Regions from separate parts of the Endozoicomonas sp. ALE010 genome, predicted to be linked through region 1. Evidence: predicted binding sites of a transcription regulator. Region 1 holds the regulator's gene; each other region holds the start of a gene.
The links. Region 1 encodes sigma-54, which starts transcription at its own class of promoters, with help from an activator protein. Its sites were predicted from a motif close to TGGCACNNNNNTTGCTNT; they were not measured.

Region 1 (7,756 bases):
AAGGTATCCGACAGGTTGGCACCGTAACGGTGCGCCTCGATCAACGTGCCCACCAGCCCTCGCACCTCCTGCAATCCGGCCCGTTCGGCAAACCGGTGCAGCGCCGCTTCAAGGGTGACCCCAGCATTCAGTTCGGCAGAAACCCCGGCAACCTCACCGGCCATCAGAGGATGGGCCAGCCGCAATTCCGACTGCACCCGCTCCAGCGCCCGGGGCAGGCTTAAACCGGCGGAGAGACAAATAAGCAGCATATCCAGCAACTGAGGCATTCCGGCAATCAGCTTTTGCTGTCGCCGCTGTCGGAACGAATCCAGTAATTTCGAGGGCAGAAACAACCCGAAGGCCGCCCCGATCATGGCCACCAGCTCGGGGTATTCCGGCAGATCACCGGGCAACCAGGGGTGCAGCAGCAGTAACAGCACCCCGAACACCAGGGCCAGCAATGCCTTGAGCGCGTGGTAGACCAGGGATGCCTGTTCCTGATCAAACCCTGCCTGTAATAAACGTCGACTAACACTTATTTGCTCTTTTTCATCCGCTGGCAACAGATACTTGCGGGCCGGTGATAACCACTCCATGGAGCGGCTGCCAGCCACAGCGGACACAGCCACCGGGGCACCCTCCGGCACCATCGCTTTTGCAGGCCTTTTCAGCCTGGAGATCAATAAATACGACACAAGACCAATGGATAACGCCACCATCAACAGGCCAATACCCCGCACCAGCAGCAGTTAGTCCAGCATCTGCTCAGGGAGAGCACCATCACCAGCGGCCAGCCAACATCCAGCATCAGTAAAACCGTTATGGAAAGCAGTGCAATGGCCAGGCAGATGCCCATCAGTTCCAGTGCACGATTCCCTTTACCGGCTTGCAGTAGCAGCAGATCCAGCCCAGCCAACAGAGGATGTTGTTCCACCTTTTGCAGCCAGGGCGGTAACTGCTCCACATAACGTCTGCGCAGCACCTGGTGCATCGGCTGATCGCCCCCCATCTGCTCAAGATGGTGGTGCAGCCGCTTCTGCAACTGGTGTCGTGGACCCAGCAGCAGCACAGCAATACTGACCATAAAGACCGCCATAAAGGTCATGGCCAGCAATAGACTTAATGAGCCAGACATAACCAGTCCCTCCTCTGTTTATGATCTTTCATGGCACTGCCCATGACATCGTTCATGATAAAACCCCTTCAGCAAAAATCTTATCGTCACAGCCAAGCCCACGGGCTTCCAGCTTGTCCATAAAGAGGGGCCGATAGCCGGTGCTGATAAAATCACCAGCAACACCTTTTCGTTCTCCCTTACCAACGTGATCCACACCCGCCCCTGAACGCTCAAACCGGCTGATTTCCCGCAGGACAATATCCCCATGCGTTATGCCCACCAGTTCCTGAACACTTACAACACGACGAACGCCGTCTTACATGCGTTCCAGCTGGATAATGGCATCCACTGCTGAAGCGATCAGCTCTACCACGACATCACCATCCAGCCCCATACCACTCATGGCCGCCATACTCTTCAGTCGTCGTACGGCATCCCTCGGTGAATTGGCGTGCAGTGTGGTCATGGAACCGTCATGGCCGGTATTCATGGCGGTCAGCATGTCGATAAACTCAGCCCCCCGCACCTCGCCCACCACAATCCGATCCGGTCGCATCCGCAGACTGTTGCGCACCAGATCCCGCAGGGTCACTTCCCCCTCCCCTTCAATATTGGGGGGGCGACTTTCCAGCCGCAACACATGGGGTTGCTGTAAAAAATAGGACACCCATAAATTTACCTCTGGAAAGCGGGCAATGAAATATGCGTGTCCTTGAATTTTTTTAAACTGAACTTTTTTGTTTCTTGCCTGCCTTTTTTGCCTTAAGCACAAATACACATGGAAATTATGAATCTATTTTTCGATTACCCGATTCAGTTCTCAACAGCGTTAGTGGTTCTGATATTAATGCTACAAGGTAAGCGGTTTCTCGCAATGTATGTTTTTTACGGTGTAGCTGTTCTATTGTACGTTGTTAAGGCGGTAGGTTTTGACCAATTCTTAGCCGGAGTATTTGTTGGAGTTTTTGCTAGTGGAGAAAAGGACACCCACTTTTATCTACCAAGTCAACTCACTGCGGCTTTTGAGACAACCCAGTGTGGAAAAGCGTTGGTACCCATGCTGCACTGAGCGGGATGTCGGGTATCAGGGCTTTCCTGAACTAGAGCAACGCAGGATCATATTAAAAAAACGCCCCCGCCAGGCGGGGGAGAAAAGGATCAGACAAACAAAATCAGATGCAGCGCCATACCAACCACAAACGCACCAATCATCGGTACCGAGGTTCTTTTCACCACTTCAAACGGTGAGATTTTGGCAATACCGGCACAGGCCATAATGACCGCCGAGATGGGGGACATGGAACGGCCCATGGAAGCGGCAAAGTTCATGGGCAGCAGCATGGCCACCGCAGGCACACCAAAGCTTTTGGCAACTTCTGGTGCCAGGGTGGCAAATGACAGGAAGGCTGCATTGCCAGAGCCCATCATAATGGCCGCAACAGCAATCAGCATGGCCATAAACAGCGTCATACCGGCAGCACCGATACCCAGCCCCTGGGCAGAACCGAGCAGGGAGTCAATGGCACCAATATGTTTTAACCCTGTGGCAAAAATTTCAGCACCGATAATCAGACCTACCACCGGACCAAAAACAGCACCCATACCATTGAGGAATTGATCAAAGCCATCAAGGGACTGTTTCATTTTCCGGGTACGGATCACTTCACAGAACATGCCGGCAAATACGCTGATCAGCATGGCCATGACCAGGTTCATTTTGATGGACGACACCATCATTTTGGAAAAGATCAACAACAGGAAGAAAGGAATCATGGGCAGCAGCGCATAGAATGCCGGGGCCGGGTCTTTCTTGTCACCGTCTGTATGTTCGATGCCCTCGCCCACATGCTCGGCAACCCTGTAGCCATCTTTCAGGTCACACCGACGCTGCCAGACAAAGTGCAGGGCCGCCGCCACCAGCGCCATGGGGACGGTGATCCAGGCCTGATAATCCAGGAAGTATTCGGTAATTTCCAGTCCGGACTGGCTGGCGGCAAAGTTGGCATTCACCTGGGTGACACCGATTTCAAACGCCGCCGGAGAAGCGATCACGGCAACCGCTGAAGCCGGGCTTAAACCGATATTTCTCAGCACCGGATACAGCGTCACCATCAACAGCAAACCGAGACCCGTTGCCGAGGTGACGAACATTTGCAGCACAACACTGAGCAGATAACACAGTGCCAGTACCATATAAGGTGAGCGAAAACGGCTGATGGGCTTAACGGCCAGTCGAACCAGCGCTTCTGAGGCACCGATATGGGACATGTAGCTGGCAAAACCACCACAGGCCATGATGGTCAGACCCAGGCTGGCCATGCGGAAGCTGAATACCGTGTTCATCAGTTGAAACAGGTCAAAGGGGATAAAACCGGTGGCCTTGGCCGCTGGCAGAATGTCTTTTATCCCCATCAACGCGGCGGCACTTAGCAGGACAATACCGGCAATAGCCAGCGAGGCTGATGCACTGTAGTTCTTCACGATGGCGTATATAACCAGTGCAACTACGGGTATGACGATGAGTATATCCACAGGGGAATCCTGAAAATGGCTAAATTTCGCGCAGGTTATTTCTTGAACTTTTGGTTGTAAATGACCAATGTCAAATAATGATCGGGTAGTTTTTTTTAACCATTCTGACAGTCGTTATGACCGAACTTTAAAGGCGGAAAGCGCTTATAAGCCACACAAAAACACACGTAATTTCATCGTATTCAATCTTTGCACATTTTTTGCTAAAGCTATGGTTTCAGAAACGTCTATGGGTTTATAATCAGCCGCACATGGAGAGTAAGCCTCTGCAGCCTCCACGGACAACGAAGTAAAGGTATACGGTTGCCTATGAAGCCTTCCTTACAGCTCAAGATGGGCCAGCAGTTGACCATGACGCCGCAGCTGCAACAGGCCATCCGGCTGCTACAGCTATCGACCCTGGATCTTCAGCAGGAGATTCAGGAGGCCCTGGAGTCCAACCCCATGCTGGAGTCCGACGATAGCCAGACAGAGGACACCGCCAGCAGCACTGAAGGACGGGAAGAGCTCGTTGATCTGAGCGAAAAAGCCTCAGAACCTGAGCCTCAGGAGATGGCGGAATGGTCAGACAGCATTCCCAATGAACTGCCCGTGGACTCCGCCTGGGACGACGTGTATTCCAGCCTGCCGGCCAGCAGCGGTGACGATGATTATGACCCCCTGGCAAAATCCTCCGCTGTGGAGTCACTTCAGGATCACCTGGAATGGCAACTGGATATGGTGCCCATGAGCGACCGGGACCGGCTGATTGGTCTGGCGATCATCGAGGCGGTTAATCCGGATGGGTATTTAACCTGCACGCTGGATGACCTGTTTGTCTCTCTTCAATCCCAACTGGACGATCTGGAGATTGAAGAGATCCATGTGCTGCAACACCGGGTGCAACAATTCGATCCGGTGGGTTGTGGCAGTGTTGACCTTAGAGAGTGCCTGTTGGTTCAACTTCGTCAGCTGCCGCCCTCAACACCCCATTTCAACAATGCAGAAAAACTGCTCACCCGTTACCTTGAGTCCCTTGGCACCCGTGATTATGCCAGCATCATGCGTCATGCCAAACTGAAAGAAGACCAGCTGCGAGAAGCCCTCAGCCTGATTCAGAGCTTCCACCCAAAACCCGGCAGCACCATTGATCAGACAGAAGCCGAATATGTGGTTCCGGATATATCCGTCCGGAAAATCAGGGAACGCTGGACGGTGGAACTGAATTCCGACGCCCTGCCCAAACTGCGTATTAATAATAATTATGCGTCCATGGTTCAGAGAGCCAATAACAGCCGCGACAATGTGTTCATGAAGAACCATCTGCAAGAAGCCCGCTGGTTTTTGAAAAACCTGCAAAGTCGCAATGAAACATTGATGAAAGTGGCGAGCCAGATTATTACCTATCAGCAGGAGTTCCTGGAAAAAGGGGATGAAGCCATGAAACCCCTGGTGCTGGCGGATATTGCCGAGGCGGTGGGGATGCATGAGTCGACGATATCCCGGGTCACTACTCAGAAGTACATGCATACTCCCCGGGGTGTTTACGAGCTGAAGTACTTTTTTTCCAGCCATGTCAGCACCACGGAAGGGGGGGAGTGTTCCTCCACGGCCATTCGGGCCCATATCCGCAAACTTATTGCTGAAGAGACACCGCGCAAGCCCCTCAGTGACAATAAAATTGCAGCGATTCTGGGGGATCAGGGCATCAAGGTAGCAAGGCGCACCATTGCCAAATACCGTGAGTCCATGAATATTCCGCCATCCAATGAGCGTAAGCAGTTAGTGCCTTAGTACATCATTTTGAGGAGTTTGATGTGTGCAATCTCCGTTTACCCTGAGCGTCCTTCGGCTCCGCTTGGATGCACGGACGGAAGGTGATTGGCACAGTCTTTATTCAGGGCATGGTGCTTACGCCCTTCGACTCCGCTCAGGACGAATGGAGTTTGGATGTCATTGATAGGTATTGATAAGGGACGCCCATCAATCACATTGAAACAGTGTTCCGGAATTTTTTACACAAGCTCCGTTGATACACCGTTCAAAAAGCAGTTTTTTTTGTCTCAGGGCATTCCAAGCTGCACCGACAGTGATAGAATCGAACTCAGCCAGTACGAAAAATCCCGCGGACTGGTGATTATCTGGATAATGGGATTCAGGAGAGCGTTACATGCAAGTCAACATCAGTGGGCATCATGTCGAGGTAACAGAAGCTCTGCACGACTATGTGATCAAAAGACTGGAGCGTCTTGGTTCACATTTTGACCATATCACCAATGTACAGGTGACCCTGAGCGTCGAAAAGCTGGTGCAGAAAGCAGAAGCCGTTTTGCATACCCGCGGGGCCGAGATTAATGCCACCGCCGAGCACGAAGACATGTACGCAGCCATTGACCTGCTCTCGGACAAGTTGGATCGGCAGCTGGTTAAACGAAAAGAGAAAGCCCTGGACAGGCAACAGGGTGCCAGTGGCCATGCCCTTTGATTTATCAGGTTGCCATTCTTATTCAGCATGATTATTCACCGCATCCTAACCCCCGAGCGCACCCTTGACGGGGTGCACGGGGCCAGCAAAAAGAAAATCCTGGAATTTATCGCTGAACGCATCAGCAGCGATGCCCCCGAAATCAATGCCAAAGAACTGTTTGAAGCGCTGGTTGCCCGGGAGCGTCTTGGCACCACCGGACTGGGTGATGGCGTGGCTATTCCCCACTGTCGTTGCAAAGCCTGCCCGGAGCCTATCGGTCTTTTTATACGACTGGCGGAACCGGTTGATTTTGATGCGGTGGACCGTGAGCCCGTTGATCTGGTATTCGCGCTGATCGTGCCAGAAGGCGAAAACCAGGAACATCTTGAAATTTTAAGGACGCTGGCCGGGCGATTTCATTCTGCCCTGACCCTTCAGAAAATACGTTCGGCTACCAATACGACAATGCTCTATCGTACTATGAGTGAACAGTGAATAACGTGACAAAAAAGGCCATCATAGGTAATGATGGCCTGAAAGGTTCAACTGATCACAATGCTCTTATCTTTTGTTGTTAACACACTTCTTTGAGTCCCGGACAAAATGCATTGCGGCTTACAGGGTTTTAGCCAATTACCGTTGAACCTTAAGTTGCTCATCAAGCTCACGAATTGCTGCATACCTGTCGGCCTTTGGATCTTCTTTAGTGACTGGCGAAACAGTTGATGGAACAATCGGGGTTTCAGACACAGGGCTTTGAGAATCCTGTCGCTTATGATCCTCGGCCATTTTGATGTCCCTGGCCTCTTTGGCCTTCTGCACTTCAGTAGACTCTTGCTTTCGTGAAAAGTTGTAGGCCACCCAATCTTTGCCATACTTTAACCCAGGATTTATTAATTTATTTCTATATGAAGCCTTTTTTTCCTTGGCAAAATTTTCTTTTGCTTTGTTGGCTTCAACCTCAGCTCGTTTCTTTTCAATTTCAGCAATGTTCTCCAAGGCTTTTTTATCTCTTTTTTCAGCGAAGACAGTACTCGCACGGTGAAGCCCGGAAAGATCGTAACTATCCTGCCCGGAGCAAGGCGAACTCTCTGCGGTACGTGGTGTAATCGGTGCAACAACACCTCGTAAGCGTTGTACAATCTTAAGATCATGAAGCATTTTAGCCCTGTCAGGCTGAAGGGCCAGCCCTCTGGCTTTCATCACATCAACTGTAGCAATTTTAGCTTCAAGCACTCTTTTGACACAATCAGCAACAGGTGTAGGTTTACGCTTGCTTTTGACAACATCAGCCACCACTGCAGCTTCATCCTGGCTTATGACGGTATCAGCGACAGCTTCATCCTGGGTATTGACGGTATCAGCGACAGGTTCAGATTTATCCTTACCTTTGATTGCCTCAACAATAAATTTCAGACCGGTATATTTGTAAACAACTTTGACAACTTTAATTGCCCAGTGCTTCAGCTTTTTGAAGAAGCCACAGGAGCTGTCTTCAGAGCTTTCCGAATTTGTCTGAGGAACAGGTTCCAAAGCCGGTTCGTCCTGCATGACCTCCACCTTGGGACTGGTGTCGCTTTCTATGGGGCTTTCCTGTTCTGTCTGGACAACAGAATCAATAACCGGTTTGATATTCTGCATAGCATCAGCCTTGCGCTGAAGGTAGGCCATGTGGCTTT
Region 2 (7,756 bases), on a different contig from region 1:
TTGTGACCGACGACTTCAGCCTGGATCGCTATATTTTTTCCCAGGCTCCTGAGCTTTGATTCAATGTCATTCTTACTGGCTACCTTACCCAGTGGGTGATCTCTATCTGTTTTCAGTTCGTAGTTCTTTGAGCAAATACCGAAATCGTTATTTCTCAAATAAAATGTTGAACTTGTTCCGTTCAGTTTCTCTGAGACATAGAATTTTTTATCTTTGAAGGAATCAAAAATAGAATGCAGGTTTTGTATTCTTTCTTCATCGCTCTTTGGAATAAAAAAGGGAAAGTAACCTTTGATAAAGTCACGGTCCGATAAGCTTCCCGGTCGCTCATATTTTTTAATATCGAGTTTTGCGGTTACATCATCCCCCACATTGACAGTTACATCTTTTCCCAATATTGAAAGAGGCAGAACCAGGCCTTGTGATAGCTGACCACGGAGTTTGATGGTTCTCAGGCGATAACCTTCACTGCCATCTGGTAAGACTATATGGGAGGATTTACTGAGAAACTCGAACTCATCCCTGACCGGCAAGACGCTGTCAATTTCGCAAAAAATAACCGATTGGCCTGGTTTAAATTCGGATTTTTCAACAACCACTTTCCAGCCATCGACCGTAGCAACTTCAATTTTATCAGCATTTTTAATAGGCTGTATTTCTGAAATGGTTCTAATGGTTGCTAACTTTCTTACATCATCAGGGATGCCCGTATTGGCCAATGGCTGGGGAGCATCAGACTGACTTGCCGCAATCGAACGATCAGTGATAGACGTTGAATCTTTTGCAATGTCTTGTGCAAAACCCGGGGGCTCCGTGTTGAGCGGCGGCAATTGTGGTAAAAATTCACCTTTCTGACCAGAATCAACTACGGTCTTGCCAGAAAAAGTCGAATTGTTTGCAGAAGCAGTGTTATCAATATTCGATTGCGCGGAATCACTGCCGGAAACAGTAAAGTTTGCAGCACCTCTGCTGAGGCTATCGGAGGGCAAGGACACTGGCTAATACTCCTGATAATTAATTGATCGGGATTTGCGACATAATCTGACCATTTGTTTTAATAAAAGTTTCCTTTCCATGTCGTTGGGATCAATTTCAGAAAGCCTTCTGGTTAATCTGTAACGCCGCTGCTTTGCCACATTGATCCAGAAATTCAGCCCAGATGGTCGTATGGTGCCTAATGCTCTGTTCCAGCTGATACCAGGGGCTGTGAATGTTTGACGCTTGCGTGATCAGGCTGAGATAGCGTTGAATGTCATCCCGGGGTGCAGCTGGCAAGAGGGAGAGCAGACGCTTGAAGTCATTCCGGATAATGATTCCTTCCTGATCAACCCTGGCAAGATAGGGCTGAATCTTTTCCCGATAAAACAGTCGAAAGACATTGTGTAGCCTTTCTGCTTCTGCTGGGTCAGCAGCGGGGCAAACAGGCCCTTTTGCCAGACGAAGCTGCAGTATATTGGCAGCATGGTTTAAGGTCTGACTTAACAGGGCAGCGGAGTAGATGAGTTCTCCCAGGTACCGGCTGGCGGTAACCTGTTGCAAGTGACGTTCCAGATCAGTGGAGGTATAGGGGGGCTCAAGTAATTGATCGGGCAGTAATCGGGTGAGGTAGTTAAGTGCTTCGCGGGTTCCCCGGAAACTCGCCTGATCGTTAATGGCGAGCAACCTGCCCTGACTGTGCAACTGTTTGCTGAATTCAGTATTGGCAAATACCAGGTTCCACTCAATGGCTGGAAACGTTGCCAGTTTTTCGCTGAGTATCTCTTGAAGTTTGGCAATGACTTCCCGGTTGTCATTGGTTTGTTGTAAAGAGCCGATGCATTGGGGAATCAATGATAACAGGGTTTTCTCGTAGAAATAGTGCTGCGAGGGGAGCATCTGCTTGCCCAGGCTGCTGTTTCTGTAGGCCACAGCCTGACTGAGGGCAGGGCATTTGAGCAAATCAAGTGCTTCCAGTGCTTTTATACGGAGATCTGGTGCCGGGTAAGCGCGTTGTCTTAACGGGGGCAGCGTGGGGATAGCGATCTCTGGTTCAGGGATATCGACACCGGTAACCCGGCTGAGTCGATGGGGGTATTCCTCAAGAAAATACTCAGGCGAGGAGTGGTCTGAGCATCCGGATAGCATCAGGGCAAAGACAAATAACAGGGGTGGAAACCGGTCTATCGTTATCTTGATCACTGGACCCTCAGGCAGGGATGCTGTTTTTGAGGCTTTCATGTTGGTATAACATAGCCAGTTTATTATTTTTAGCTTTTTTTAAGGGTCAGCGCTGGCTGTTAATGACAACAATTTTATGAAACATCGTGTATGAAAATAGTGGCTGATGAAAATATTCCCTTGCTGATGGAGTGCTTTGGGGCGATGGGGGAGGTGGTTGCTCTGCCTGGCCGGAACATTTCACCTGAGGATGTGCAGGATGCGGATGCTTTGCTGGTTCGGTCCGTGACTAAAGTGAGTCGGCAGCTGGTGGAAAACAGTTCACTGAAGTTCGTCGGTACTGCCACAGCAGGTTTTGATCATATCGACCGGGAGTATCTGGCCAGCCGGGGAATTGCTTTCAGTCATGCGCCGGGTTGCAATGCCACGGCAGTGGTTGAATACGTTCTGGCGGCTTTGGATATTCTGGCAGAACGAGACGGTTTTGAACTGCGTGATCGAACAGTCGGTATTATTGGCAAGGGGCAGGTGGGTGGTCGTCTGTATCAGATGATGGAGCGGCTTGGGGTAGAAGTGTGTGCCTGCGACCCCTGGCTGGCATTGGCAGAAGGCAACAGTGGTCGCTATGTCAGTGTTGATCAACTGATTGCATGTTCGGATGTCATTTGTCTGCATACCCCGCTGATAATGGATGGCCCATATCCAACCCACTATCTGATCGGTGAGCAGCAACTCAAGGCAATGAAGCAGGGAACGGTGTTAATTAATGCAGGGCGGGGGCCTGTGATTGATAATGCCGCTTTAAAGCAGTGTCTGGGCGAGCGTGACGATCTGACCGTTGTGCTGGATGTCTGGGAGTATGAACCCGATGCTGACCCGGAGTTGATGGCTCAGGTCGATATTGCGACCCCCCATATTGCCGGATACAGCCTGGACGGAAAGATTCGCGGTACGGAAATGATTTACAAGGCACTGTGCCGGCACTTTGGGCTTCCTGCCAGGGTGCGTCTGCCTGCGATTACGCCATTGCCGGTACTGAAACAGATGAAGTTCAGTGAGGGAATGACCTTTTCAACCACCTGTTCCAGGGCGATCCGTTCTGTTTACGACATTCGTCGTGATGATGCCACGATGCGCAAGGGGCTGATAAGGGCTGAAGAATCTCAACGCAAGCTGACGTTTGATTTGCTGCGTAAGGATTACCCGGAACGTCGGGAGTTCAGTACACTGCGAGTGGAGTTGAAAGACTGTGCACCGGAATTAGTGCATATCTTTCAGGCATTGCAGTTCAGGATTGGTGATGAACTCTGAATGGAGTTCATTCTACTCTCCTAGGAGGCTGACCGAGAATAGCGCCCGTAGCGAGGATGGCAGAAAATTGAGGATAAAAAGTCGGAAATTTTTAGTAAATAGTGGTTCTATTTGCTAAAAAATTCCGACTTTTTAGACCAATTTGCTGCCACCGCAGTAGGGCAGTCTATTCTCGGTCAGCCTCCTAGATATTCAGAAAGTCCTGCCAGCAAACCAGGAGAGTTTTAAAGTCATCCAGGCCACAGTGGCTGATGGATTCATGGTCGTAATAGTCCAGGTCTTCCATCTCTTCACAGTCCATTTCGGTATCCAGCAGGGCGGCCCGAACTTCGGCGTGATCCCGGGTCAGATGAAGGCGATAGTCTGTGCCATCATCAAAATATTCCCAGCGCTGTCCTTTCTCCAGACTTTCAACCACCAGTAACAGGTGCTCCAGTTGTTGCCTGTTACTGCCCAGCTCATCGGTCAGCCAGATGCCCATTGCTTCATGGTCCATGGAGAACTGAGCTTCGGGACGACCGGAAAAGTTGCGCTGGAAATGATAGTCCATAGTGGTGTGATATCAGAGAAACCAATAAAAGCGGGAAAGCTATTTTAGAAGGCTGCGCAGGTTTGCCAATAAGTAGTTCAATCAAAATTAATCAATAATCAGGTTTCATCGACCTGAATTCTCTGAAACTTTAAAAGCCTCCTATGCGCCAGGTCAACTGGCAAGCGGGTGTGAGTACTGAAGCGTTCTTTTGCAGTGATGCCTCAAAGCAGTGTGATGCACCAGAATTATTCCCTGAATGTCGTTCACTTACGTTTTTGGTCTTATTTTGGTGCATGGATTATCGATGGCCGGAAACCTGAGGGCATTTTGCCACCGGCAACAAGCTGCCGGTCCGGCAAATCCTGTTGTGACAGCGCTTTGCGTGTTTTGGCATATCCCCTGCATGTGGGGAGGAAGAATTTGGTTTATCAAAAGGGGAATTAGCCGAAATGAGCGGGAAACAAACCCTGGTAGTGGTCGGTAATGGCATGGTCGGTCACAGCTTTATGGAAAAGCTGGTGGCTGCTGGTGGATTAGAGCAATACCAGGTGGTTGTTTTTGGTGAAGAGCCCCGCCCTGCATACGACCGTGTTCATCTGTCCGAATTTTTCAGTGGTCGCAGTGCAGAAGATCTGTCCATGGTGCCTGACGGTTTTTATCAGAAACACGGCATTGACTTGATTCTGGATGAAGCAGTTATTGCCATTAACCGTGATACCCGGGAATTAACCACCAATAAAGAGAGACGTATTCATTACCACAAACTGGTGCTGGCTACCGGTTCTTATCCTTTTGTGCCGCCGGTACCGGGGCATGAGCGGGACAACTGTTTTGTCTATCGCACCATTGAAGATTTACAGGCCATTGCCAAAGCGGCCAACAGCAGCAAGGTTGGCACCGTGGTTGGTGGCGGGCTGTTGGGGCTGGAAGCCGCCAAAGCGTTAAAGGATCTTGGCCTTGAAACCCATGTGGTTGAGTTTGCGCCCCGCTTGATGGCGGTCCAGGTCGATGATGGCGGCGGTGCCATGCTGCGACAGAAAATTGAAGCGTTGGGTGTGCAAATCCATACCGGCAAGAATACACGGCTGATTACCGATGGTGAGGGGACTGTTCACCAAATGCAGTTTGCTGATGGTGAGGTTTTAAACACCGATATTGTACTGTTCTCGGCGGGTATTCGCCCTCGGGATGAACTGGCAAAACAGGTCGGGCTGGTGATGGGTGAACGAGGGGGGATCGTTATCAATAACGACTGTCTGACCTCGGATGAATCAATTTACGCCATCGGTGAGTGTGCGTTGTGGGATAACCGGATTTTTGGCCTGGTCGCTCCCGGTTACCAAATGGCCCAGGTGGCGGTTGATCATATAACCGGTAAAGGCAGCAGCCAGTTTGCCGGCGCAGATATGAGTACCAAGCTCAAATTGATGGGGGTGGATGTTGCCAGTATTGGTGATGCCCATGGCAATACGAAAGGCTCTCTCAGCTATCAGTTTATTGATGAGGAAAAACAGGTTTATAAAAAACTGGTGGTTTCCAAAACCAAAAAGCGGGTCTTGGGCGCGGTGCTGGTGGGTGATGCAGACGACTATGGCACGTTATTGCAAATGATGTTGAATGGCATTGTGCCACCGGCCAATCCGGCTGAGTTGATTTTACCTCAAAGCGATGGCAGTGCCAGTGCCGGATTGGGTGTTGCGGTACTGCCGGAGACTGCCCAGATCTGCTCCTGCTTTAATGTCAGTAAGGGGGATCTGGTCGATGCAGTGGCCGCAGGTTGCCAGGATATTGCTGCGCTCAAAGGGTCAACCAATGCCGGAACCGGCTGCGGTGGTTGTGCCCAGCTGGTAAAACAGGTGCTCGACCATGAACTGACGCAACTGGGAGTCGAAGTCAAAAAAGATATCTGTGAACACTTTCCCCATTCACGACAGGAGTTGTATCACCTGGTCAGGGTGGGTGAGTTGACAACGTTCTCTCAGGTGATCGAAAAGCATGGTCGCGGAATGGGCTGTGATATCTGCAAACCAACCATTGGTTCTATTCTGGCTTCCTGCTGGAACGATTACATTCTGAAGAGTGACCATGCCCCGCTGCAGGACACCAACGATTATTTCCTGGGGAATATCCAGAAAGACGGCACTTACTCCATTGTTCCACGGGTGCCCGGTGGTGAAATTACCCCTCAGAAGCTGATTGTTATTGGCGAGGTGGCCAGAGACTTTAACCTTTACACCAAAATCACCGGCGGGCAGAGAATTGACCTGTTTGGTGCCCGGGTGAATGAGTTGCCCGCTATCTGGCAGCGGTTGGTGGACGCCGGGTTTGAAACCGGACATGCCTATGGAAAATCCCTGAGAACGGTCAAATCCTGTGTCGGCAGTACCTGGTGTCGTTATGGTGTTCTGGACAGTACCAGTATGGCCATTGCCATTGAGCACCGTTATCGCGGGGTGCGTTCACCCCATAAAGTCAAAATGGCCGTTTCGGGATGCACCCGGGAATGCGCTGAAGCCCAGAGTAAGGATGTTGGCGTTATTGCCACCGAGAAAGGCTGGAATCTTTATGTCGGCGGTAATGGCGGTATGAAACCCAGGCATGCTGACTTGTTTGCCACCGAGCTCGATGATGAAACCCTGGTGAAATATATTGACCGTTTCATGATGTTTTATATTCGCACCGCTGACCGGCTCCAGAGAACCTCGGTCTGGCTGGATAATCTGGAAGGTGGTCTGGATTATCTCAAGTCGGTGATTATAGACGACAGCCTTGGCATTAATCAGGCGCTGGAAGATGAAATGACCCATCTGGTGGGCACCTATCAGTGTGAGTGGAAAACGACACTGGAGAGTCCTGAAAAACTCAAGCGTTTCAGCCATTTTATTAACAGTGACCAGCCGGACAGCAATGTTGTTTTTGTCGATGAAAGGCATCAGATACGACCAGCAACAAAGCAGGAAAAAATACGGCTGAAGGAGGTTATCTAATGAGCCAGTGGACGACGATCTGCCAGGATGAACAGCTTTCTGCAAACCTGGGCATCTGCGCCCTGGTGGGTGCTTATCAGGTGGCGGTATTCCGGGTAAAGGATCAGGTGTTTGCCCTGGATAACTTTGATCCATTCAGTGGTGTCAATGTGATCTCCCGGGGCATTGTGGGGGATCTACGAGGGCATCTTGTTGTGGCGTCGCCTATTTACAAACAGCACTTTGATTTAACCACCGGACAATGTCTGGAAGATGACACCGTCAGCCTCAATGTATTCCCGGTGCGAGTCCATGAAGGTGCCATACAGGTGCAGCCTGCACCGCTGGTAAGACCAGTTGCTGAGCAGGTTGCCTGATGAGCCATTATCAACAGCCGGATGGTCGGCAGAAGCTGGTGGTTATTGGCAATGGCATGGGCTCGGTCCGGTTTCTTGAACATCTCTTTAACGGTGGTCAGTGCCCTTTTCATGTGACCGTGCTCTCGGAAGAGGACTGCCCGGGGTATAACCGGATTCAGCTGTCCAAACTGTTGGCGGGCAGTGTCGATCTGGACGGGATTCAGCTGAAAAGTGCCGCCTGGTATCAGCAGCAGGGTATCGAGCTACTGATGGGCGAGAACTACAAAGCGATCCGGATTGATCGCTCATTAAAGCGGGTGGTCACCCACGGTGGTGATACGTTTGACTATGACCGTCTTGTTCTTGCCACTGGCTCTTTGCCCAATCAGATTCCGGTGCCCGGGGCGGACCTTCAGGGCGTTCTGGCCTTT
Region 3 (7,756 bases), on a different contig from region 1:
CAACTGTGATTGTCCCGACGGAACTTCTCGAGAAGGCATTTTCTATCCTCGAGGCACCGGGATAGGTGGCTCCTCAACTAACAACGCCATGATAAATGTGCTGCCAAAAAATTCAGACTGGGATTCGTTAGCTGAATTGACGGGGGATTACTCCTGGTCGGCCAGCTATATAAACAGTACCTATCTGCCTATTCTTAATGATTGGGCCTCTATTGAAAAATATGAAGCGGACTGGCTGGTTAACGATATACATGGTCAATATGTTCAAGAGATGGTTGAGTCTGCAGTATCAGTTGTGAACCCTCCCAATTTTGACAGTAATAAATCCATTGTTGAAAACCTGAATGACAATAACCTTTTAGATGCATCGCTGGCTAACGAGGAAGAGGGCATGTGGGTGTTGCCTGTGGCTCAAAAAGATGGCTTCCGGGCGAGTGTTCGTGAGCGAATCCTGGCAAGCGCCTGTTTGGCGGATCCCTTAAACCCGGACGGGTTGTCGGATAGTCAGCGCGAAAACAGGTGTAAAAATGATGGTCTCTGGGACTATGACAATGATAGTCCGTTGCTGGTTATTCAGTACAATTCTCTGGTGACAGAGGTGCTGTTTGATAGTCAGGACAGTAAACAGGCGACGGGGGTTGAGTATGTAGTGGCTGAAGGCGCGTACACCGCAGACCAGACTCATCAGGATGCTTCAGGCCAGACTCGTAATCAAGCCTATGCGGCCAAAGAGGTGATTCTGGCAGCCGGTGCGTACAATACACCGCAACTGCTGATGTTGTCCGGTATTGGTGATCCTGAAGTATTTAATCGTGCTGATATCAATATTCCCCTGCGTCATGCATTACCGGGTGTAGGAAGAAATCTTCAGGATCGGTATGAAGTAGGCATGGTATATGAAGCCCCAACCAGGCTGGGGTGGTTTGAGCGTTGTTTGTCCTTCTTTAATAACCTTCTTGGTCAAGGCTGTGTAGCGTATTTGAAGGGTGCAGCCACGCTGAATGCACAGAGTGAGAAATCGGTGTTGTCAACCAATCTGAGCTTTGCGTCAATACTGACAAAGTCTTCACCGGATAAGCCTGAGGAGGACCTGCATATCTTTGGCCTGGTGAATCAGTTTACTGGTTATTTTGATGGCTACAGTGCGGTGGGGCTTCAACCACAACGATTCACCTGGGTGGTATTGAAGGGCCATAATGAAAATCGTGGTGGAATTGTGACGCTGAAGACGGATAGCCCTTTTGACCGGCCTTCAATTAATTACCATTACTTTGAAGATGGTAATGAGAACACACTGAAGCTGGGTGGAAATCCGAATTCTGGTGAGACTGATCTGGAAGGTGTTCTCAAGGGCGTAAAGTTGGTGCGTGATATTGTTCAGAATGCAGAAACCACTTATGGAACGCAATACCAGGAAGTTTGGCCGGGGAGATCGTTGCAATCAGATGAGGAACTCAAACAGGCAATCAGAGATGGTGCCTGGGCTCATCATGCGTTCAGTACTGTGGCCATCGGCAGAGCTGATGATACTTTTTCGGTGCTGGATAGTGACTTTCGTGTACGGGGCATTGAAAACTTACGGGTTGTGGATGCATCAGTATTCCCTAGACATGTGGGGACTTTTCCGATACTTGCCATTTACCTGATGGCTGAAAAAGCTGCTCATGATATTGATCGGGTAAACTAGGAGGCTATTTCAAAGTTATATTTTTCAGGTCCATTAGACACCCTCCCTATCCTTTAACACAGGCAGGGTGTCAACCTCATTCGATCAAAGACTGTCATTCAGGGATGAGTCCGGCAGTGTTATAATGCCGCCCATTTCAGGTCATCCCAAATAGTTGAACTCTCTTATGTCTCAAACTGTAGAAGCCGATGTGGTGGTGATTGGTGGTGGTATCGCCGGTCTCTGGTTATTTCGCACCTTGAATACCCTGGGCTATCGAACCCTGTTGCTGGAGCAGAATGCTCTGGGCGGTGGTCAGACCATAAAATCCCAGGGCATTGTTCATGGCGGTACAAAATACACGTTAACTGGTCAGTTAACCAATGCTTCCCAGGCCATTGCCGGTATGCCGGAGCGCTGGCGTAATGCCCTGGCTGGCAAGGGTGGGGAGGTGGATCCGGATCTCCGTTCGGCCCGCATATTGTCTGAATACCACTATCTCTGGTCGCCAGGTGATATTGGCTCACGAATGACCTCTTTCTTTGCCAGCAAAGCGCTTCGTGGACGGGTTGATGCACTGACCAGTGAGCAGTTTCCAGCCATTTTCAAACATGATGGTTTTCGCGGAAAGGTATATCAGCTCAATGAAATCGTTCTGGATATTGCCACCGTTACCCGGGCCCTGGTCAGTGGCCTGGAAGATAAAACGCTGAAAGTAGACTGGAGCGAGCAGGGTAATGCCCGGTTGTTAACCAATGCCAACGGTGAGATTGATGCTGTTGCCTTGGCGGATAGCGATGGTCAGACCACCCTGTTGCAAGCCAAACGGTTTGTGCTGGCCGCGGGTGAAGGCGCTGAGGCGCTATTGAATACCTGGGGTGTCAGTCATCCAAAAATGCAGGTACGTCCCTTGCAGATGGTCATGGTTCGTCATTCCCATCCTGAACCTATCTACGCCCATTGTCTTGGCACAACACCACTGCCGAGAATGACCATTACCAGCCATCCGGATGCCGATGGCAAGTGGGTCTGGTATCTCGGCGGAGGCATTGCGGAAGATGGTGTCAAACAGTCTGCTGAAGAATTGATTGCTACGGCGAAAAAAGAGCTGAAAGTGCTGTTGCCCTGGGTAGACCTGAGTCTGGCTGAGTGGGACACCTTGCGGGTCAATCGTGCCGAGCCAAAACAGAGCCGCCTGCTTCGTCCGGATGCGGCTTTCTGTCAGCCGGTGGCCAACGGTATTGTCACCTGGCCGACGAAATTGGCACTGGCTCCTAATCTCTCTGATGAAGTGGTTCGTTTGCTGCAGGAGGATAATATTCGTCCAGCGACGGATGACAGTTTCGTTATGCCGGAAGGATTTTCCCGGCCGGAGATCTGTCCAAACTTCTGGCAGGGGCATTTTGTGCAAGGGAAGACATTATGAGTCAGTGTCTTGTTAACAAGCAGATCGCCGGTACTGATCTTGAAGTGTCGCCGCTGGGTTTCGGCACCGTTAAGTTTGGCCGGGATCAGGGCGTAAAGTACCCGGAACAGTTTACGATTCCTGATGACCGTGAAATGCTGGATCTGCTTACCCTGGCCCATACCCTGGGCATGAACCTGCTGGATACGGCTCCGGCCTATGGCACCAGCGAGGAACGCCTTGGACAGTTGTTTGCCAAACATAAAGGGCTGCGTGAACAGTGGGTCATCTGCAGTAAGGTTGGTGAAGAGTTTGTCACTGTTGAAAATGGTCGGGGAGAGTCTTATTTTGATTTTTCGGAGCAGCATATCCGCTTCAGTGTGGAGCGAAGCCTGCAGCGCCTGAATACCGATGTGATTGAATTGCTGCTGGTGCATTCCAATGGTGATGATGTCAATATCATTGAGCAGACAGGTTGCCTGGAAGTGCTGGCTGATCTGAAAAAAGAGGGGAAAATCCTCGCTTCGGGTATGTCCACCAAAACGGTTGCCGGTGGCATCCTGGCGCTGGAACATTCCGACGTTGCCATGGTGACCTATAACCTGAACGAACAGGGCGAAAAGCCGGTGTTGGACTATGCGCTGGAACATGGCAAAGGCATCTTTATCAAGAAGGCCCTGGCCAGTGGTCATGCCTGCCTGTCAGGACAGGACCCCGTTCTGGAAAGTATGAAACTGGTGTTTTCACACCCGGCGGTTTCTTCAGCTATTGTTGGCACCATCAATCCTGCCCATTTGCGACAGAATGTGGAGGCGTATCTGAAAGCCAGCGGGATTTAAGCTGGTTTGGGGGCTTCTAACTATCTAGCTTCTAACTATCTATAGGTGAGGCTCCCATGCATAAAGGATATGGTTTAAATAATTTTCTTTTATGATTTTTTGAAATAAAAAACAAACAAAAATTTGACGAATCCACTTTTTGGTTATTTACTGAAATAATAAGCTGTAATTTAATTTCGAAAATTTGTATCTACGCTGTAAAAATTAATCGGATGACAAGGATCGTCGTCTTATGGAAACAGCTGAGCAGGTACTCATCATTGAAGACGCGGAGCAGCGTCGGCATGACTTCAGCACTATTTTGCAGTTTATGGGCTATCACACAGTGGCTATCGGTGCAGCCTACTGGGAAGATGCTGTTAGTGCTTATCCCCCGGAAAACTTCAGTGCCTTATTTCTAGGTGATTTTTTACAGGCAGAAAGCTCCCTGCAGGGAATGCTTTCCCGAGTCCAGGGCTGGTGTGGTGGCGTTCCGGTTATCCGGATTGCGGAGTCACTGCCAGACAATCTGTCGTTAGCACTGGCCAGGCAAATCATTGCACGGGTTGACTGGCCATGTAGCAAGCCGCAACTTTTATCCAGTTTGCATTATGGTCAGGTCTACCGTGAGCAGTGGCGTCAGGCACACCAGACTGGCTACAACCAGCAGGTACAACTGTTCCGTGGGCTGGTTGGCAAGAGCGAGCGTATTCGTAAAGTTCGGGCCGCCATGGCCCAGGTGGCGGATCGGGACGTCAATGTTTTGATCACCGGTGAGTCCGGCACCGGCAAAGAAGTGGTTGCCCGCAATCTTCATGAGCATTCCTATCGCAGAAGTGCGCCATTTGTTCCGGTCAATTGCGGTGCTATCCCCACTGATCTGTTAGAAAGTGAGCTCTTTGGCCATGAAAAGGGGGCTTTCACTGGTGCTGTGACCAGTCGCAAGGGGCGGTTTGAGATGGCCCAGGGCGGAACACTGTTTCTTGACGAAATAGGCGATATGCCTCTGCACATGCAGGTCAAGTTGCTCAGGGTTTTGCAGGAGAGGACCTTCGAACGGGTTGGTGGAACAGAGCCTATTGAGGTGGATGTTCGAATTATTGCTGCAACCCATAAGAATCTTGAAAGTATGATCACTGAGGGAAGCTTCAGAGAAGATCTTTATTACCGTTTGAATGTATTTCCCATTGAGATGCCCTCGCTGAAAGAGCGGCCTGAAGATATTCCGCTGATGATTAATGAGCTGACCCACAATATGGAGAAGCAGGCCAGGGGATCAATTCGACTCAGTTCAGCGGCAATATTATCGCTTTGTCGGCATGACTGGCCGGGTAACGTCCGGGAAATGGCCAATCTTCTGGAGCGCCTGGCGATTATGTATCCCTATGGGGTTATCGGGGTTCAGGATCTGCCAGAAAGTTTCTGTCATTTCGATTTGATCAGTCAGGAAGATGATGGTGTGGCGGATTTATTTCCGGACAGTATCCAGCCTGCCGGTGCTGCTACTTCGGAAGACCTTGCAGTACTGCCGGTAGGAGGGTTGAACCTTAAGGAATATCTGACCCGACTGGAAAAGAGTTTGATTCAGCAGGCGCTGAGTGACTGCAATAGTGTTGTTGCCAGGGCAGCAGACAAGTTGCAGATACGGCGAACGACCCTGGTGGAAAAAATGCGCAAGTATGGTTTGCAGAGATATGAGGATTCTGTGAAAAACTGATATTCAGTGATGCAGAAAAAATGACTACATTTTTGTAGCCATTTTTTTTGCTAACAGATTCATTCTCAGATTTACTGCGTTAATCAATGCGTTCCGGTTTTTGTTTCTGTATTGTTCTGTTGTGCTTCGACTCCCTTCTTCTTGCTGATCCACTGTTCGATAATTGTTGCTGATTGGTTTGCAGGTAATCCTTTATTTGCATATTTAATGAATGCGCTAATCGACATCATGTCACGATCTGGTTTTTTTCTTCCCTGTTTTGTCGGTCAAATGCTGCCATTTTTGCGTCACTATAAAGTGACACTGTCAAATAACTATCTTTTTGGATAGTTCAAAAAAGTGTTCAAGATATTTTCAAAGCAACCGAAAATTAATCTATGTCAAAAAAATAGCGAAATGAAATCGGTGTTGTTTTAGAAAGTTGTGAAAAAACAGGTGGTTGTGTTTTTTTATTTTTCTTTATGTATTTTTTTGGGGTTTGGTAGCTGTTTTTATTTTTCAAATTAAAGTTGGCATGTTCATTGATATGTATATTGTGTCGTTTTTCTATATGCATTTTCTGAGCAATTGAAAAATTAAAGTGAGAACGATGGCGCAAGTAAAGAAAAGAGTGATTGCGGTTTCAGGATGTAAAGGAGGTGTCGGTAAAACCGTAGTTGCAGTAAACCTTGCCCTGGCGATGGCAAAGCTGGGTCAGCGTGTCGTTTTGATGGATGGTAATCTTTCTGTACCAGATGTTGAGTTCACCCTCGGGATGAATGAAGAAGGTTTAAAAGAACAATTGTCGTCTGATTTTATTTTTTCATCACCTGCTGAAGGTGGGTTCGTTACTGAGAGCTCGGGCCATCAGCAGAAAGGACTGTTGGATGGTCCATCGGGTGTAAGGGTATTTACACCGGCTGCTCAGGGAGACTGGAAAGACAGTATTCAAATTATTCAGGCAGTAGAGTTGATTCAGGACATGGATGATCTTGCGTCAGATCTGGATACTTTGATTATTGATACGGCTCCGGGCCTGGCCCCGGATAATGTAACTCTCATTCAGGCGGCAACAGAGGTGGTCGTTGTCGTCAGTCAGGAAGACGTGTCTGTTATTGATGCTGTTCGACAGATAAGGCTTCTGTACCGGGTTTTCAATGTTCACCAGTTTTATATTGTTGTTAATCAGGTGAGCAGCAGAAGAGGCGGTGCTAAACAGTTTGAGAAATTACAGGAGTATCTGAAAGACGACAAACAGATAGTTTTAAGCTTTCTGGGTGCAATTCCACATGATAAGGCTGTAAGTGAAGCGGTATTACAGCAGTCGGCACTGTTGACTGTCAGTAACGATTGTCGGGCTGCAAGAGCGTTTCACAGAATTGGACATCAGCTAGCAAAATTACCGGTGCCTGAGCCAAAAGGTCGTATAGAATTCTTTTTGCCTGGTAGGATCAAGGAGAGGATCTAATCATGACAGAGACAGCACAGGACGTGCAAACCAAGTCGGCACAAAAAACGACACTGAACATGGAAGAGATGGTGATAAAACATCGCTCATTGGTAAAAAGAATTGCCAATCATCTCGCCGCAAGAATGCCCGCCAGTGTTCAGATTGATGATCTGGTCCAGTCAGGAATGATTGGGTTGCTTGAAGCAGCTTCAAAATATGATGCATCCAAAGGTGCCAGTTTTGAAACGTTTGCCGGTATTCGAATTCGTGGCGCAATGCTGGATGAAATTCGAAAAGGGGACTGGGGACCAAGATCAGTATATCGCAACAGTCGTCGTATTACTGAAGCGGTTCAGGTTGTTGAAGCGAAACTGGGAAGAGATGCTCGGGATTCTGAAGTCGCCAAAGAACTTGATGTGAAAATTGATGAGTATTACACCATTCTGAGTGATTTAAGAGGGTGTCGTCTTTTTAGTTATGAAGAGTTATTTGACAGTGAAGAATCAAGAATGCAGGCTCGCTCAGGAGACAGGGGGCCCTCAGCAGATATTCAGGAAGAAAAATTTAAAACAGCACTGATTGAAGCTATTGATAAACTGCCTGAAAGAGAAAAGCTGGTATTGATGCTTTATTACGATGAAGAGATGAATCTGAAAGAGATCGGTAAAGTGTTAGGGGTCAGTGAATCAAGAGTCAGCCAAATTCATTCTCAGGCTGCACT
Region 4 (7,756 bases), on a different contig from region 1:
TCACGTTCTGATGCTCTTCTGCTCAACAGGCCCTATGCTTTCTTCTTCTGATAAACCTTCACGCCAACAATAACAGCAGCAGCCACTAAACCGGCAAACAACAGATGATCCGGTTCCGTCAGCTGATGCCAGATAGCCGCCATCACGCCACCGGTAGAGTGATCTCCCGGGTGGGCCATAGCCTGACTGGCGATCAGGGTACTCACGCTGGCCAGTGACAGTAATTTGATGTTCATGCCTGTTTTCCTTGTTTGGATTTTATAAGTTGAACCGTCGGATATTCTACGTGGTTGCTGCTGCTTCCGGCATTTTGGCGTCCAGCATGCCTTTATCGATAATGAAATCGATGATCTCCCGCACGCCTTCGTTGGCCTTCAGGTTGGTGAAGAAAAACGGGCGGTCTCCCCGCATTTTTCTGGCATCCCGATCCATCACTTCCAGAGAGGCTCCAACATAAGGTGCCAGGTCTGTTTTATTGATGATCAGCAGGTCGGAGCGGGTAATGCCCGGGCCACCTTTGCGTGGGATTTTGTCACCGGCAGAAACGTCGATGACATAGAGGGTCAGATCAGACAGTTCCGGGCTGAAAGTGGCACTCAGGTTATCGCCACCAGACTCTACCAGAACCAGCTCAAGACCGGGGTGGCGCTGGTACAGCTCATCAACTGCCGCCAGATTCATGGAGGCGTCTTCACGAATGGCGGTGTGTGGGCAGCCACCGGTTTCTACCCCGATGATCCGGTCTTCGTCCAGCGCTTCATTGCGCATCAGAAATTGGGCGTCTTCTTTCGTATAAATATCGTTGGTGACCACGGCCAGATTGTAATGGTCGCGCATGGCTGCACAGAGTTTGGTCAACAGTGCGGTCTTACCGGAACCGACCGGGCCACCGACACCGACACGCAGGGTTTGTGGGGTTCTTGATGTTGTCATGGTGATTGTCCTTGTTATTAACGGGTAAATGGTCAGGTTAAGAGCGGAATAGCCTCGAATACTGATGCTCATGCCAGCAACTGGCCATGGCAAAGTGCATCAGGTTGTTACCAATTTCATGATCTGCCAGTGACTGGGCCTGGGTGAGTGCAGGTTCTATCCCGTGAATCAGGCGCTTCAGAATATGCTGGGCATCGGTCTGGCCAAGGGGAACGGCTTTGGTGGCTGCGGTTACCTGGTTCTCACACCAGGACCAGAGCAACCCTGTCGCAGCGGTTTTCTTATCGATGCCATGACATAACGAGGACAGGGCGAACATGGCGGCCTGTGTCGGCGATTGCAACCAGTCCGTGCGGGCTTCGTCCGGATACATGGACTTGACCCAGACAGCAAAGGCCCGGCCAACCTGGCAGTCTTCATCGTATAACTCCCTGGTCTCCCGAAAAGCCAGCAGCGTTTCGTTCCAGTGGCTAACCTGCTGCCGGTCTTCTACTGCAAAGGCGTCGTATAGCCGGAAAAACACCGGTATATCCAGACGGGCCATGCCCTGTTGCATCAGTTCACTGATCCAGTTGCCGGTGGTCTCACGGTTATAGCACCACTGTCGGTCAATGGCGGTTTCCAGCCCCTGGGAGTAAGCAAACGCACCAACCGGCAGTGCCGGGCTGGCCAGATGCAGCAGACCCAGCAGCGACTCAGTGGTGATGCTCATGATGGGCGTGTCCATGTTCGTGAGCATGACTGTGCTGATGATGGGAATGACCTTTGCTATAAGCACCGTTCTCAGGCTCAAAGGGAGCCTGTTCATGGTCCAGTTCCAGTCCAAGCAGGGACACCATATCATCCAGAACATGGTCAACCTGGTAGCGTAGCCAGTTGTCGCCTATCTGCAAGGGAACGTGGCGGTTGCCCAGATGATAACAGGCCCTGGCAAAGGTCAAGGGATCCTTGCAACGGGCGGTGGTGACGGCTTCACTGGCGGCGGTAATGCGGATGATCTCGCCGGTTTCAGCTTGCAGCAGAGTGCCGTCACGCATAACGTCGCCACGGTCAATAAAAATACCGGCATCCCGGCCATTCACCGTAACGGCTTTCAGTCGTCCACGTTTGCGTTGATCAAAAGGGAGCAAAAGTTCATCAGTAAACTCACTGCTCGCTGTCGGGAGGCGCTCGATTAACTTCAACATAAACGATCCTCGGTTTCAGAATAAGAAATAACGCTGAGCCAGCGGCACCACGTCTGCCGGTTCACACACCAGCAGCTCGCCATTGGCCCTGACTTCATAGGTTTCCGGGTCCACCTCCATCCGGGGCTGCCAGGTATTGAGCACCATATCCGCCTTGCGGATGGTCCGGGTATTTTTAACGGCAGACAAGGTTTTCTTCAGGCCCAGTTTTTCACCAATACCCGCGTCCAGTGCCGCCTGGGAAACAAACGACAATGAGGTGTCGGCAACGGCCTGTCCCATAGAGCCAAACATGGGGCGGTAATGAACCGGCTGGGGTGTCGGGATGGAGGCATTCGGGTCACCCATCGGTGCTGTTGCAATAGCACCTCCCTTAATCACCAGTGACGGTTTAACGCCGAAAAACGACGGTTTCCACAGCACCAGGTCGGCCAGTTTACCTAGCTCAATGGAACCAACCTCGTGGGCAATACCGTGGGTAATGGCGGGGTTGATGGTATATTTGGCGATATAGCGGCGAGCCCGGAAGTTATCCACACCGGCATCGCTATCTTCTGGCAACAGTCCCCGCTGTACTTTCATTTTATGGGCGGTCTGCCAGGTTCTGCTGACCACTTCGCCGACCCGTCCCATGGCCTGAGAGTCTGAGGCGATCATACTGAAAGCGCCCAGGTCATGGAGAATATCTTCCGCAGCAATGGTTTCCCGGCGGATACGGGAGTCGGCAAAGGCCACATCTTCAGGAATATTGGGGTCCAGATGATGGCAGACCATCAGCATGTCCAAATGCTCATCCACCGTATTGACGGTGTAGGGGCGTGTCGGATTAGTCGATGATGGTAGTACATAGCTTTCGCCACAGGCTTTAATAATATCCGGTGCATGGCCACCACCGGCCCCTTCCGTATGGTAGGTATGGATCACCCGACCTTTAAAGGCGGCCAGTGTGTCTTCCACAAAACCGGATTCGTTCAGGGTGTCGGTATGGATTGCCACCTGAATGTCGTATTTCTCAGCCACTGTCAGACAGCAGTCAATAGAAGCCGGTGTGGTTCCCCAGTCCTCATGGAGTTTCATGCCCATGGCACCGGCCAGCACCTGTTCTTCCAGGGCTTCGGGCAGGCTGCCATTGCCTTTGCCCAGAAAGCCAATGTTCATGGGCAGGCTGTCCACGGCCTTGAGCATGGTGCTGATATGCCAGGTGCCGGGCGTACAGGTGGTGGCATTGGTGCCGGTGGCAGGCCCCGTGCCGCCACCGAGCATGGTGGTGATACCGGAGGTCAGGGCTTCTTCAATCTGCTGGGGGCAGATAAAGTGAATATGGGCATCGACACCGCCGGCGGTAATGATCTGCCCTTCTCCGGCAATCACCTCGGTGCCCGGACCGATAATAATATCCACACCTTCCTGAACATCCGGGTTACCCGCCTTGCCAATTTTTTCAATACGACCCTGTTTGATACCGATATCAGCCTTGACGATACCCCAGTGGTCGAGAATCAGGGCGTTGGTGATAACGGTATCCACAACCTCAGCACCGGGCCGCTGGCTTTGTCCCATACCGTCCCGGATTACCTTGCCACCGCCAAATTTCACTTCATCCCCGTAGACCGTGTAATCCTTTTCGGGGCTGATAAACAGTTCGGTATCCCCAAGACGAACTTTGTCGCCTACGGTGGGGCCAAACATATCCACATAGGTTTGCCGGTCCATCTGCGTACGTTTGATGGTCATTGTGCTTCTCCCGGCTGTTTTGGTTCTGGCAGTGTGCCCATCACCTCGCCACGGAATCCGTAAATGGTCTGTTTGCCAGCATAGCGAACCAGTTCGACCTGTCGGTCCTGGCCGGGTTCAAAACGGACAGCCGTCCCTGCCGGGATATTCAGGCGAAACCCGAGGGTCTGCTCACGGTCAAAAGCAAGGGCGGGATTGGTTTCATAAAAGTGGTAGTGGGAACCCACCTGGATAGGACGGTCACCGGTATTGGCCACCGAGAGGGTCAGGGTCTCCCTGCCGACGTTAATCTCAATGGGGTCGGCAGAGGCAATCACTTCTCCTGGTATCATGATCAATCCTCAGGCTATGGGGTTATGGACGGTGACCAGCTTGGTACCATCGGGGAAGGTGGCTTCCACCTGAACCTCGTGGATCATTTCCGGAATACCGTCCATCACCTGCTCACGGGTGATCACTTCACGGCCTTCATTCATCAACTGGGCCACTGTTTTACCGTCACGGGCACCTTCCATGATATGCATGGAGATCAGCGCGATGGCTTCCGGGTAGTTCAGTTTGACCCCGCGCCCTAAACGACGCTCGGCAACCAGTGCTGCGGTATAGAGAAGCAGCTTGTCTTTTTCCCGGGGGGTAAGTTCCATAGTGAGATCCTGCTTTAATTATTCGTTAATTTAGGTATTCCAGATGCGTGGCCGACACCCTTTGCGGCCATTGAATCGTTCTCTCTCGGCTTCCCAAATCCAGGTGAAAATGGTTCTGGCCTGCTCTGATGAATCGCCCAGGTAACGCACAATAAACACACCGGCCCGCCAGGTGATGGCGGTTACCCGGTGCCAGCCTTTATCGACCAGCTGGCTGTGCAGGCAGGGTAAGTCTGGCGGGCTTTCCAGGGTGATCAGAAAGGTGCCAAAAACCGTCTGATTATTGAGCCCCAGAAGGGACGTGGGCAGTGCTGACCCGGCAGCAAAATCGAGCCTGTCAAGGTAGAGCGGTGTGCTGTCCCGGGTCAGGGTGAGATGCTGGGTGAGTTGCCCACGGGTAAACTGCTCGCCGCTGGCGGTTCGACCCAGGCAGATAATATCCCAGCCTGCAAAGAGCGCATCGCCGCTCAGTTCAATGCGGGTATCAAGCTCGGTAATGGCACCATTAAACAGGATGGTTTCCTGAGGCAGCCACTCCATGGAGGCTGAGTCGCTGACCGTGATATGCGTTGTCTGTTTTTGTAGTTGACCATTGCCGTTGAAATAGACTTTACCGGCAGCCGGGGTTGTGACCAGCCCATGGGCACCATTTCTGATGGCAAAGCGCTGTACCAGTTCATCTCCGGCCACCAGACCACCGGGAGGATGCAGAATATAAAGATGGGTCAGGTCTTTGCCTTCCGGCCAGAAAGGGCGTTGAATGCGCAGCGGCCCATAATGGCGGGTTCTCCCCATCAGGGTACGGCCATTCAGGTGTTTAAGTTCTACGTCTATCCCGGCACGCCAACCCGACGACGATGCCACGGCACTATCAGGCCTGCTGCTCTGGTTGCTCTCTGTCTCACCCGATGATGCTTGCATATTACAGCCTTGTGCTTGTTCTTATCCGGGATCAGTTATTGGTGATCTTTTTGTAATCAATGGCAAAACCTGTGCCAGACACAGTATTTCACTGAATACGTCATTTGTCGCCGACATAATACCTGACCAAATGGTCATTATGAATGCCTTGATTTGGTGCAGCATCAGTTAATGTGCCTGCGAGGCGCGCCAAAATATAGCGTGGCCCCTGTTGTTTCCGGCAAATGCCTGCCGGTCTGGAAAATTCAGGGCGGAGGCTCTCTTTCCCAGCCCGCTTTCCCATGGTGCAAGCACCGAAACTGACCATGGCACACCTTTTGCTCTCCCCTGTTCAGGAAACGAACAGCGAACAATAGATAGCGGGGAAGCTATGAACAACCGGTTAAACAAACTATCCAGAAACTTTTTAACGGCATCGGTGGCTACTGCCGCACTGTCATGGTCAGTGATGGCACAGGCTGCAGACACCATTAAGGTTGGGGTGCTTCACTCCCTTTCCGGCACTATGGCCATCAGTGAAACCACGCTGAAAGATACCGTGTTGATGATGGTGGAAGAGCAGAATAAAAATGGTGGGGTGCTTGGCAAGAAGCTGGAGGCAGTGGTCGTTGACCCGGCCTCGGACTGGCCACTGTTTGCCGAGAAAGCCAGGGAGCTACTGGTTAAGGAAGACGTCGATGTTATTTTTGGCGGCTGGACTTCCGTGTCCCGCAAATCGGTACTGCCGGTGGTGGAAGAACTGAATGGTCTGATGTTCTACCCGGTTCAGTATGAAGGGGAAGAGTCCTCGAAAAATGTGTTTTATACCGGCGCGGCACCCAACCAGCAGGCCATTCCGGCGGTGGATTACCTGATGAGCGAAGAGGGTGGCGCGGTCACCCGTTTTGTTCTGGCCGGTACCGACTATGTTTATCCAAGAACCACCAACAAAATTCTGGAATCCTACCTGAAAAGCAAAGGTATCAAAGATGCTGACATCATGATCAATTATACGCCGTTCGGTCACTCAGACTGGCAGACCATTGTTTCTGATATCAAGAAGTTTGGTAATACCGGTAAAAAGACCGCGGTGATTTCCACCATCAATGGCGATGCCAATGTTCCATTCTACAAGGAACTGGGAAACCAGGGGGTTTCGGCTGAAGAGATTCCGGTGATTGCCTTCTCGGTGGGTGAAGAAGAACTTTCCGGCATTGATACCGGGCCACTGGTAGGTCACCTGGCGGCGTGGAATTATTTTATGAGTGCTGAAAGTGACACCAATGACGAATTTATTGAAACATGGCAGTCTTTTATCAAGGATGAAGAGCGTGTTGCCAATGACCCGATGGAGGCCACTTACATCGGCTTCAATATGTGGGTTGAGGCGGTTGAGAAGGCCGGTACCACCAACGTTGATTCAGTGCGTTCAGCGATGTATGGCATTACCGTTCCTAACCTGACCGGTGGCACAGCGGTGATGAATACCAACCACCATCTGACCAAGCCGGTATTGATTGGTGAGATTCAGGATGATGGTCAGTTTGAGATTGTCTGGGAAACCAAAGGTGGCGTTATTGGCGACGCCTGGACCGATTTTCTGCCGGAAAGTTCCAAAATTGTTGCTGACTGGTCGGCACCGGTTCAATGCGGCAACTATAACCTGGAAACCGGCGTCTGCTCCGGCCAGAACTACTGATTTATAAGATGATATGACAATCAGTGCCCTCCTTCCGTCAGGGAGGAATGGGCGTATAAGGATGTATTATGAATCAGAACCTCCGGCAGATGGTTCACAGTCTGCCAGCCCGCTTTCTCCTGTTCCTGCTGCTGATTTTATCGCGGCCGGTGTTGGCGGTGTCGCCCGAAGACCTTAAACCATTATTAAGCAAAAGTTCCTGGGGACAGCTGGAAGCTGTGATCACGTCCCTGGCGGAAGAAGGCAGCGAGTCCAGCCAACAGATTCTGGAACATTGGCTCAATGGCAAACTGTTTGTTGAGAAACAGCATAAACGACTGGTGTTCGCCGAAAAGACACCGGATAAACAGTATCGGATGTTTGATCCTTTCTTTACCGAAGGGGAGTCAAAAGACACAGCTTCAGAGCTCGGGACGGTGAAGAAAAGAGCGCTGAAAAAAGTAAGAATTAATAATCAACTGCGCTCAATCATTAAAACAGCACTGGCATCCTGGGACTTGAAAGCCAGTGACCCACAAACCCGCATAAATGCCATATACGCCTCTCTGAAAACGCTGGATAGCAAAACGCTGGGTACACTCAGAACTATGAGGGCCAGCGAAGAGAATCAGGGAGTTATCGATGCCCTGGATATGGCCCTGGCCCTGGATCGCTTGCAG

Region 2: a site for sigma-54 is predicted at 4,389-4,406, ahead of nirB (nitrite reductase large subunit NirB). Genes of this name have one in related genera too.
Region 3: a site for sigma-54 is predicted at 6,117-6,134, ahead of ACO6UY_RS04130 (P-loop NTPase). Genes of this name have one in related genera too.
Region 4: a site for sigma-54 is predicted at 5,479-5,496, ahead of ACO6UY_RS21920 (urease accessory protein UreD). Genes of this name have one in related genera too.

The regions. Positions count from the first base shown of each region.
Region 1 is NZ_JBLYNV010000016.1:75,174-82,929, reverse strand. It holds gene ACO6UY_RS09365 (type II secretion system F family protein) at 1-722, opposite strand, end outside; gene ACO6UY_RS09360 (hypothetical protein) at 701-1,117, opposite strand; gene ACO6UY_RS09355 (hypothetical protein) at 1,170-1,379, opposite strand; gene ACO6UY_RS09350 (ATPase, T2SS/T4P/T4SS family) at 1,416-1,766, opposite strand; gene ACO6UY_RS09345 (hypothetical protein) at 1,878-2,168, shown strand; gene dcuC (C4-dicarboxylate transporter DcuC) at 2,258-3,631, opposite strand; gene ACO6UY_RS09335 (RNA polymerase factor sigma-54) at 3,941-5,404, shown strand; gene hpf (ribosome hibernation-promoting factor, HPF/YfiA family) at 5,781-6,095, shown strand; gene ACO6UY_RS09325 (PTS sugar transporter subunit IIA) at 6,123-6,572, shown strand; gene ACO6UY_RS09320 (hypothetical protein) at 6,711-7,756, opposite strand, start outside.
Region 2 is NZ_JBLYNV010000010.1:70,250-78,005, forward strand. It holds gene ACO6UY_RS06705 (RNA ligase (ATP)) at 1-995, opposite strand, end outside; gene ACO6UY_RS06710 (DUF3080 family protein) at 1,093-2,217, opposite strand; gene pdxB (4-phosphoerythronate dehydrogenase PdxB) at 2,308-3,468, shown strand; gene ACO6UY_RS06720 (YacL family protein) at 3,653-4,018, opposite strand; gene nirB (nitrite reductase large subunit NirB) at 4,450-6,987, shown strand; gene nirD (nitrite reductase small subunit NirD) at 6,987-7,343, shown strand; gene ACO6UY_RS06735 (NAD(P)/FAD-dependent oxidoreductase) at 7,343-7,756, shown strand, end outside.
Region 3 is NZ_JBLYNV010000005.1:97,223-104,978, reverse strand. It holds gene ACO6UY_RS04150 (GMC family oxidoreductase) at 89-1,687, shown strand; gene ACO6UY_RS04145 (NAD(P)/FAD-dependent oxidoreductase) at 1,854-3,092, shown strand; gene ACO6UY_RS04140 (aldo/keto reductase) at 3,089-3,910, shown strand; gene ACO6UY_RS04135 (sigma-54 dependent transcriptional regulator) at 4,143-5,606, shown strand; gene ACO6UY_RS04130 (P-loop NTPase) at 6,196-7,053, shown strand; gene ACO6UY_RS04125 (RNA polymerase sigma factor FliA) at 7,113-7,756, shown strand, end outside.
Region 4 is NZ_JBLYNV010000080.1:290-8,045, forward strand. It holds gene ACO6UY_RS21885 (HupE/UreJ family protein) at 33-236, opposite strand; gene ureG (urease accessory protein UreG) at 283-933, opposite strand; gene ACO6UY_RS21895 (urease accessory protein UreF) at 971-1,645, opposite strand; gene ureE (urease accessory protein UreE) at 1,629-2,120, opposite strand; gene ureC (urease subunit alpha) at 2,136-3,854, opposite strand; gene ACO6UY_RS21910 (urease subunit beta) at 3,851-4,186, opposite strand; gene ACO6UY_RS21915 (urease subunit gamma) at 4,196-4,498, opposite strand; gene ACO6UY_RS21920 (urease accessory protein UreD) at 4,529-5,419, opposite strand; gene urtA (urea ABC transporter substrate-binding protein) at 5,868-7,097, shown strand; gene urtB (urea ABC transporter permease subunit UrtB) at 7,166-7,756, shown strand, end outside.